3 regions of the Pelosinus sp. sgz500959 genome follow, and region 2 is predicted to be linked to each of the others. Evidence: riboswitches for the same ligand, from Rfam matches in the RefSeq annotation. Region 2 holds a riboswitch; each other region holds the start of a gene.

Region 1 (3,287 bases), on a different contig from region 2:
TTTTTCCCATAAGATGTTTTGGTGCAATTTCTCTATCAAAAGCAACTGCAGCACGCTTCTCAATTGTAATAGCCCCTACAGGACAATTAGGCAAGCACTTTCCAAGACCGTCACAGTATGCATCCGATAGCAACTTTGCTTTTCCATCAATGAGTTGTAAGGCTCCCTCTTGACAAGCCGAGGTACAAAGCCCACAGCCAACACATTTTTCTTCATCTATTTTCACAATTTCTCGTAACATAACATTTCCTCCAGTGCAATATATCTTGTATTTCTATCTCATTGTAATACAATATAATAAAAAAAACGGTATCCTTGGCTACCAAAAACAAGGTGGAGATAAATTTGTGTAATAATCTTGGCAAGATCCTGATGGGATCCCCCTTATTTGACAGTATTTCAGCAAATGAATTAGAAAGTATGATTCATTGCCTACAACCTAAAGTCTATACGTATAAGAAAAATAGTTATATTACGATTGGCGGTGAGCCTTTTACAGGATTAGGTGTTTTACTTACGGGGGAAGCCGTTGTTATAAAAGAAAATGTAGCTGGTAGCCGGAATGTGATGACGACGCTAAGAGCTGGTCATATTTTTGGCGAAATGATTGCATTTTCAAGCAAGAAAATTTGGCCTGCAAGCGTATTTGCTCAAACCCCTTGTTCTGTCATATTTTTGGCTCCTGATAAAATTGCAGGCAGTTGTGCCAATACTTGCACAGGCCACACGCAACTTATAAAAAATATGTTATCAATACTATCGGAAAAAGCTCTTTTACTAAATCGAAAAGTCGAATACCTTACAATCAGCAGTATGCGAGGAAAGATAAGTACCTATCTTCTAGAACAGTGTCGATTAGCAGAGAAACAGGTTTTTAATCTCTCCTTAAGTCGTAATGATTTAGCCGATTTTCTAAACGTCTCTAGAACAGCTTTATCAAGAGAAATGGGGCGTATGAGAGATGAAGGTCTTATTGAATTTTATCGTACATCAATAAAAATTCATGACCTTGAAACCTTAAAGAAGATTGCCGACTCATAAAATATTTTTTTCGACATATCTAAGACTTTTGTCCTATATTTCTGGGTTAAAAGTCTTGACTATTTGTGACATTAGTTGTAACATTATAGCAATAATTGAATTATTTCGGCAAACTTATCAAAAGATGAGGACGCAAAACTATGGGTCTAAGGATGTAATATCTATGATTGCCAGGTTGCCATTTATAGGATTTCCTAGGATGCGCAACAGGCAAAATGCCTGTTTTTTTTATTTCTATTGTGATGAAAATCCATATACAATCGATCAATGATGATAAAGGTGGTATTTTTATGAATATCGATATAAGATCTTGGTCATATAAGAAACTAGGCGAGATTTTTGACAAAGACATCTTAATAAAAGCATTCACTAACTATAAGCATCATTTTGAAATTTTTGACGAAGAATCTACAAAATGCATAGAAGTTCAACCTAAAAAAATGGGTATCGTCATTCCTTTTGATCAGAAAAAGAATGCTTCCCATCCATATAGTATGCTGAATGATACGATTATGAAATTCATTATTACAAGCATTTTCGCAATTTTGTTGATCAATATACTAAACATTTCCTTTAGCAATGCCGAAAAACCCACTGTAAATTACGTGAATATACAAGTATCCAGTGGCGATACGGTATGGAGTATTGCATCACGGTACGCTTCAGATAAAGAAGATATACGAGAATTGGTCTATACAATCAAGACAATAAACGACCTCAATCATAGTGCATCCATTTATGCAGGGCAAACCTTAAAAGTGCCTACTAATGCTAGTAGTAAAGGAGAATTCAGAATCTCCACAAATAATTTTAAAAATGAATTCTAAAAATCTCCAATTTAAGATTTAAAAATGATCTAAAACTCCTGCAAAAAATCTCATTAGAATTTTTGCAGGAGTTTCTGCCGTTATTATTCAATAATACGCCAAGAACTGCTTAGGTGTAGCCACCAGCAAAACGATTCATTCTTTTAAAGCAGCTGGCCCTAAAAGAGTTTTTAAGGGAAAATGAAATGATAGCAACAGATTGCTGATTGCTATCATTTCAAAAAACTATGTACTTTTTTCATGAAGTGTCAATGCATAATCAAGAGGCAGGGTTTCCATTACAGCCTTATACCAATTAGGAGTGGAGGTTAGTGTACGTAAGTCTGCTGTTTTAAGATAGCCTTTGCATGTCAGACAGACTGTAGCCGACCATCCAGGGAATTCCTCAGCAGTTACAATTTTTAGTTTCTCAGGATTTTCCTCATTACAAAAAGCGCAGCCAATACGTTTATATCTCCATTGTGTCAGACAGGCCCCGCACACTAACAAACGTTTTCCTTGCCCTTTTTCCAGACAAGCAAAGGCGGGGCTATCTCCACATACTGGGCACTCTTTATTATCCCAACTTGCTAAAGAGACAACATCCGTCACCAACTTAGCCATTTTCTCTAAGGCTATTCTACAGGATAAATGTACATAAATATCACCATTTTCGGGCAGAATACCAATCTGTTGCCAGTCTGGATGAATCGACTGCTGATCTAAATATCGCAATACTAATTGTTCTGCCTGAATAGTGGGCAATATTTTTTTTTCACGATCGCTGATCACTTCAATGACCAAACAAACTGCTGCGTTAAGAGGAAATTCATTTTCTCTTAACGCTGACTCATCGTTTGCCAATCGTGTTTGCCATAAATTCTGCAGTACATCATCGGCAGGAACCATATCAATCTGGGCAATATGCTCTTCAAGAAACTCCAAAATCTCAGTAAATTCTTTTTTATTGATCACTTTTTTTCTCCTTTTGCGTCATTTCTCGATACCATTTCCCATGATGTAACTTCGCAAAAGAACGTGATACTGTACCACTCAACATCCCGTTAATCGCTTCTTTTGATCCTGGATGCAGCAAGCCAAGGTACATATGAGCAACAATAACAGCCATCATCAAAAATGCGGCAATATCGTGCACAGGATACGCCCAGCGGATAATCCCAAGGGGAATGGAATCAGCATACCACATCATGAAACCAGTGATCGTTAATATCCCACCATCAATCAAGATCAGTAAGGAATTGACTTTTTCACCAGAATTAAACCGACCTTGCTCTGGCAAATTGGCATGACCGCCCAAAAACTCTTTAGGAAATTCTTTCAAAAATGCAATATCTTCTTTACCCCAGGTTGTAATATCCTTGATCCAACGAGTAAAAGCTGGGCTATCCCCAATGATAAACAAGAGTAAAGTACCGAAAG
Region 2 (3,287 bases):
TCTAAAAAAACATCTGAAAACCAGCATTTTTTCTGGTACTCAGATGTTTTTTATATTCTTTATATTTTATCATTTATAATATCCAAAATTCCAATCTCTTTATTTTTAGCTAAGTCCAAAAAAGTACCATCCATCAATTTTATAATTGGACTAATTGTTGGAGTAGGATGCAGATACACCACTTCTCCTTGTTGTCCATTACTTAGGGATACAATACTATTTGCTACGCTACTTTTAATCGTATTTAAAAATGCTAAACATAAATTAGGGTCAAGTTGATGATACATTTGTTCAACTAGAGTTTCCGCAACCGAGAAAGGCGTCAATTTTTTGCGATAAACTCGGTCCGTTGTCATGGCATCATAAATATCTGCAATCGAAACAATCTTACCATAATAACTAATTTGATTTTTTGTCAAGCCTTTTGGATAACCGCTACCATCATTTCTTTCATGATGATGCAAAACTCCCCGCTTAACTGACTCGGCAAGTTGGCTATATTGTAACAAAAATTGATAACCATTCTCTGGATGAGTTTTCATCAGTTCCATTTCTTCCTGAGTCAGTTTCCCAGGCTTATTTAAAATATCTAATGTAATACTGATCTTACCGATGTCATGCAAAAGACCAGCTATCACTAAATCTTCTAGTTGAGATTTCTTTAACTCGATAGCTTTACCTAAAATCCCAGAAATAATAGCAACATTGATCGAATGACGATAAGTATAATCACAATGGACTCGAATATTTTGTATATACTCTAGTGCTCCATAAGTATCCATAAGCGGTCCAATATGAGAATCAACGAGTCTGTGAATAACATCTAAGGGAAGATGATTTGATAAGCGAATACTTTCAAAAGCCTCTTTAATAATCTGCACTGTCTCTTGATAAAAGCCCTCAAAAGCAGTTTTACTTCTGACGACTTTATTATGCTTATAACGAAATTTCGTATGAAAATCAATACGCTCATTGTAAACCACTTCAACAAAGGGGCATTCTCTTTTTCGCAGAGCAGAAATACACTGATCTGTTAATCGGACACCTTGCGAAAGAAGAACTCTCCCATTTTCTGTTAAAACATCCTTTGCAAGGATCATACCCGTTTGGACATCGCATATTCGCACAGATTGCACTCGTGCCATGAAAGCCAATCCTCCTTTCAAACTAAGAAAAGACTTTTCTTTTGCCAATTCGTCAGACCTAGGCAAAAAAACCGAGTCGTTCTTACTCGGAATCGAGAAAGCGATATGCTTTCTAATTCCAATAAAAAAAGCAGCACCTTATACCAAGGTGCTACTTACAACTATAATTGAAAGCAACCTGGCAATCGTAGGCTATTATGCCCCTTAGACCCATGGCTTTGCGTCCCTGACTTTCGACAGGTTTGCCAAAATATACTATTATTTCCTTTTATATTACACTATATTGCATATATCGTCAATAAAAAAATAGGAACTAAGTCCTATAGCAATCAAAAAAGCATCTTGAATTATTATCGAATTTAACTGGATTTTTATCATGAAAATAGTAAATCAGAACTCACTGCATAACATGAATATCATTAAATTTATTATAATTTTTATAGAACGTCGAAAAATGTCAAAATAATCATTTTTTTATCAAAAAAAGCATTTTTTTCCTATAAAAAATGCTTTTTAAAAAGGTTTTTTCATTCTTGTCCAGAATGCTTATTCATTAAGAAACTTTTTTCATTCACTCTTTTCAGGAGGTTAGCTGAATGTTTTTACCCCCGTTTCTCTCCATCGATCGCCATGTGCGCCTGCCTCTTAGCTTAGCAATCGGTATCATCGTCTTTTTCATTTTTTTCATCCTTTTACCTTCATGGCATATGCAAGAGCAAACCACGCCACTCTTTGCGGTTCAGGGCAACCAAATAGAATTGAATACAGGCTGGTATTATCGCTGGGGTGATAGCCCCAAAACTTCAACGGGTGCACTCACTTGGTTAGAAGAATCACCAGAAAAAGAATCCAGTTGGTCGATACAACCCATCCTTGAACGACCTTTTTTAGTCAATGATCAGCATTTTATTTGGCTTGCCATATCTCTACCAAATGTTACTGCACTATCTGATTCACTCTATTTACCAGGGATCGATCAACTTTTTGAAGCGTATATCCACGGAGAAAAGATTTATACCTTTGGTACTTTGGATCAATTAGAAAATCATCAGTTTTTAGGCTGGAGTTGGTACCTACTCCCTTTACGCCCGGAATGGAGCGGTCAAACTTTATTTCTACGAATTTATTCTGAAGATGAAACCATTGGTCTTATTGCTCCTCCTCTATTGGTTAATGGCGCGACGTTCCAACTTGATCTACTAAAAAATGATCTCTTTGCTACCTTTTGTTCATTCTTCTTCCTTCTCGCCGGTATATTATCTGGTATCAGTTATAGATTAGAGCGCAAGTTATCTGAACATTTATATTTTGGCATGTTTTCCATAGCTATAGGAATTTATACACTTACACAAACAAAAATCAGGTTAATCTTATTACCCTTCCCTCTATTTTGGACTTATCTCGACCTCCTCTCTTTGTATAGCTTACCACTGTGGTTAGTCGCATTTGTTTCTAGCCTATTTAATGCTAGACGAGAGAACTTACTGCGTTACCTCTGGCTTCTGGATGCCATGTTCTATATCGCAGTCGTGTTGGCCGACCAGTTCTCTCTCTATCCCTTAATCAAAACAGTCACCTGCTTCAACTATCTAGAGTTAGTAAACATCTTCATTATTTTATTTATAACAGTACAACAAATTCAAGAACGGAATCCCAATGCGCGTTTATTTGCTTTAGGCTTTTCACTATTTATAATCTCTGCTTTGCTCGATGTTTTTGGCAGTATCAACCTTCGCTTACTGCCTTTCAAAGTTTTACACGTAGGCATGTTGATACTCATTATAACCTTCATCATTCTTTTAATGGACCGCTTTACCCTAACTCATAAGAAACTCCTTACATACTCCCACGAATTAGAATATAAAGAAAATGAGTTAATTAAACATCGTAATCACTTAGAAGAGATGGTCAATGAACAGACCCAGCAACTGCGTGAAGCAAAAATAGCCGCTGAAGGAGCAAATCGAGCAAAAAGTGAATTTCTTGCTCTTATGACTCACGAATTGCGTACTCCCATGAATGGCATTATTGGTATTTCAGAGCACTTACTCGATACTGAACTATTGCCTGAAACCCAAGAGCAGCTTGAACTGATCCATTCATCGGCCGATATGCTCCTTTCTCTCATCAATAATATTTTAG
Region 3 (3,287 bases), on a different contig from region 2:
CAAAAAGAAATCACCCGCATGGACAGGCTTAATCTAATTGGAAATATGGCTGCAGGCTTAGCACACGAAATCAGAAATCCCATGACCGTCGTAAAAGGTTACTTACAACATTTTAAGAGAAAAATCCCTAATATTCTGCACGATCAATTGGATTTAGTTTTAAGCGAATTAGCACGTATCGAAACAATCATTACCGATTTTTTAGCAATATCCAAAACCAAGTCAACAGAACAAGAAAAACAGGACTTAAATGAAATTATTAATAAAATTGCCCCATTACTACTGACAGATGCACTCAAACGAGGAATGAATCTTGAATTTAAACTCTCTAGGGATATTCCCCAGCTTATTCTAGCGGAAAAAGAAATTAAACAATTACTTTTAAATCTTGCTATGAATGGGCTGAATGCGATGAAGCAGCATGGTACATTAACAATTGAAACCAAATATCAAGATGGCTCTGTGATTTTATGCATAGAAGATTCCGGTTGCGGTATTCCTAAAGACTTACAAGAGAAAATTTTTGATCCCTTCTTTACAACAAGAGATGATGGTACAGGACTTGGTCTTTCTGTCTGTGCTAGTATTGTTGAACGTCATAGTGGTATCATTAAAGTCGATTCCGAAGAGGGAAAAGGAACTCGTTTTGTTATCACTTTCCCAGTAGAAAAAAATTAAGCAACCTCTTTAAAGCAAAAAAATGATTAAATTCACGTTATTCGCGGATTTAATCATTTTTTACTTTGCATTTATATTTTTATGCTTTTCTATAAATAGCAGGCGCCACAAACTGATATCGACTTTCATGACGATTAATTGATTCAGAATGGCCAATGAATAAATAGCCCCCTGATTCCATATGATCATAAAATCGATTGATTAATTTTTCTTTAGTCTCAGCATCAAAATAGATCATTACATTACGACAAAAAATAAGATGGAATTTCTTTTTGAAAGGAAATGTTTCACTCATAAGATTAAATCGTCGAAATATGACTTCCTGCCGTATTATTTCTCTTAGAACACTGTACTCTGAATCGATTTTATGAAAATACTTAGCACGCCAGTAAGCCGGCAAATTGTCTAACTGATTACTAGGGTAGACGGCTTTTTGCGCCTTTTCTAAGACATCTGTTGAAATGTCAGTAGCTAAAATTTTCGTATCCCACCCACTCTTTTGCGCGCCGAAATAAGAGTTAATCAGCATTGCTAACGTATATGGTTCTTCACCTGTAGAGCAACCAGCACTCCATACCCGCAGATCTTTCTTTTTGGCCTCAACTGTAGCGAGATACGGTAGAACCACTTGCCCTAAAACTTCAAAATGTTGTGGTTCTCGCAAAAAATAAGTATGGTTTGTCGTAAGCTTATTTACTAAGATTGTCCCAGACTTGCCTGTACGATCACTTTTCACATGAGAAAAATACTCCGAAAAATTATGAAAACCGCATTGCGCTATATAGTTATTCAAACGTCCGCACACTAACACTTTTTTTTGTAATAAGTTGATTCCATAATTAGCCTTAACAAATCCAACAAGTTCCCTAAATTCCCGTTCCGTTATATCTTCCATGGTTTTTCCTCCTTTCAAGCATACAAACAAAAATAGTATGATTATTTCTTTACTTTCGATGGGACTATGATTTGCCAACTTGTACTCGTCAAAAATAATTTTTGATTTTCTTAACTCTATTTATCTCTTCTTTTCCATTGCTAAATAGGATGAACTTAACATCATATTATAGTTATTACCTTATTAACTGCTTAATTTCTCCTATCTGAAAACGCAAAAAAGATCAGGGGTATCCTGACCTTGGGTATGTTAACATAAAGCAACATAGCAGCCTGGCAATCTTGGTCGTGATACGACTGTAGACCCATAGCTTTGCGTCCCGATCTTTCAATAGGTTTGCCAATATTATTTTTTTGTCTAAAAATGTATAATTATTTTATATTTCATTATATTCTTCTTCTATAATGACGTCAATATTTTATAAGAAAATAGCCTAACTAACCAGAACCTAAGTTTTATATCAATATAAAAAGCATATAGCAAAAAAACTTTCAAGAAAATCTTGAAAGTTTTATAATTGATGTGGTGCGGGAAAGAGGACTTGAACCTCCACACCTTGCGGCGCCAGATCCTAAGTCTGGTGCGTCTGCCATTCCGCCATTCCCGCTTATGAAATTTGTTGTACAAACCCCGTGGTTCTTATTATAGCAGATTAGTAATTAAAAAGAAAGGTTTTTTTTCATCTTTTTTATAAAAAGAATTAATGGTGCATACTATGGTCCATTGCTGGCATCATAGTCGTTTGTGTATTATCTGGCGTAGTAGCTTGATCAGTTGGCTCGACTGAATTAACTAAGTCTAACATCATTTGTCTGAGTGCAGGATCTCTTGATAGCATTTGTTTCATCATAGCCTGCATTTCAGGTGTTTTCATCATCTCAAGACACTTGGTTTGCATTTCAGGGGAGTTCATCATTTTATGCATATCCATATCTCCCATTTGGCCTTTTTCCATCATCATTTCATGAGTTGATGGTGCATTTTTTTCAGCAGCGCTGACAACATTCGTAGACAATGTGACTCCTAATACCGAAACCCCGAGTAAACCTCCAACAATCCAACCTGTCATTTTATTTTTCATAATCTGATCATCCTTTCTTATATCATTTTGCTAAAAAGATTGTAATTGATCTTTGCACTATAATCATACCAGACAATTATGAAAAACTGATGAATATTTGTTGAAAAACTAATGAAGTTTAAAAAAACCATACCCTCAAATTGAAAGGGTATGGTTTTTTATCACTTTGCCTGCTCCAAAGCCTTATGTCCTGCCTCACTAAATTGTTTAAAAGAAAGTGTTGCACCAGATATGGAGTCAACCTTATTTAAGTCTTGTGTTTCTATAAGCCTCGGACCATAGGACATGGCCCCTTTAAGTCCTTGTTGAGCCTTTTTATAGAATTCTGGATTTTCAATTGTACCATTTGTTTTTCCATACTCACTATCTTTTACCTTACCATCTTTTTGAATGCCTTTATAGTCAGCCTTAGTAATTTTACCTTGTTGAATCGTCAGCGTCAGCTCGCCTATGGCACCACGTTCATCAGGGCTGCTTTTACCTGTGTAAGTTCCATCCTTATAAGCCGTATGCATATCATGATTTGCATGACCAGAGTGATCTTCAGTCTTTTCACGACTGCAACCAGCAGCTAGAATGGCAATCATACAACCTACGATTATCATAGATAACCATTTCCTCATGTTCTTCATG

The links. Region 2 has a riboswitch for cyclic di-GMP ahead of ACAN52_RS14970 (HD-GYP domain-containing protein). Riboswitches for the same ligand answer to the same signal wherever they lie in the genome.
Region 1: it holds a riboswitch for cyclic di-GMP, as region 2 does, so the genes downstream of both, ACAN52_RS18675 (LysM peptidoglycan-binding domain-containing protein) here and ACAN52_RS14970 (HD-GYP domain-containing protein) in region 2, are expected to answer to the same signal.
Region 3: it holds a riboswitch for cyclic di-GMP, as region 2 does, so the genes downstream of both, ACAN52_RS16125 (CheR family methyltransferase) here and ACAN52_RS14970 (HD-GYP domain-containing protein) in region 2, are expected to answer to the same signal.

Annotation. Positions count from the first base shown of each region.
Region 1 is NZ_JBGJZL010000015.1:20,839-24,125, reverse strand. Features, by position in the region: gene ACAN52_RS18685 (4Fe-4S binding protein) at 1-241, opposite strand, end outside; gene ACAN52_RS18680 (Crp/Fnr family transcriptional regulator) at 346-1,041, shown strand; cyclic di-GMP riboswitch class I at 1,139-1,224, shown strand; gene ACAN52_RS18675 (LysM peptidoglycan-binding domain-containing protein) at 1,332-1,868, shown strand; gene ACAN52_RS18670 (formate dehydrogenase accessory protein FdhE) at 2,094-2,822, opposite strand; gene ACAN52_RS18665 (formate dehydrogenase subunit gamma) at 2,812-3,287, opposite strand, start outside.
Region 2 is NZ_JBGJZL010000009.1:81,375-84,661, forward strand. Features, by position in the region: gene ACAN52_RS14970 (HD-GYP domain-containing protein) at 60-1,145, opposite strand; cyclic di-GMP riboswitch class I at 1,315-1,402, opposite strand; gene ACAN52_RS14975 (response regulator) at 1,742-3,287, shown strand, end outside.
Region 3 is NZ_JBGJZL010000010.1:119,734-123,020, forward strand. Features, by position in the region: gene ACAN52_RS16120 (cache domain-containing protein) at 1-678, shown strand, start outside; gene ACAN52_RS16125 (CheR family methyltransferase) at 758-1,573, opposite strand; cyclic di-GMP riboswitch class I at 1,837-1,924, opposite strand; tRNA gene ACAN52_RS16130 (tRNA-Leu) at 2,097-2,180, opposite strand; gene ACAN52_RS16135 (hypothetical protein) at 2,274-2,654, opposite strand; gene ACAN52_RS16140 (FMN-binding protein) at 2,816-3,286, opposite strand; gene ACAN52_RS16145 (ABC transporter ATP-binding protein) at 3,283-3,287, opposite strand, start outside.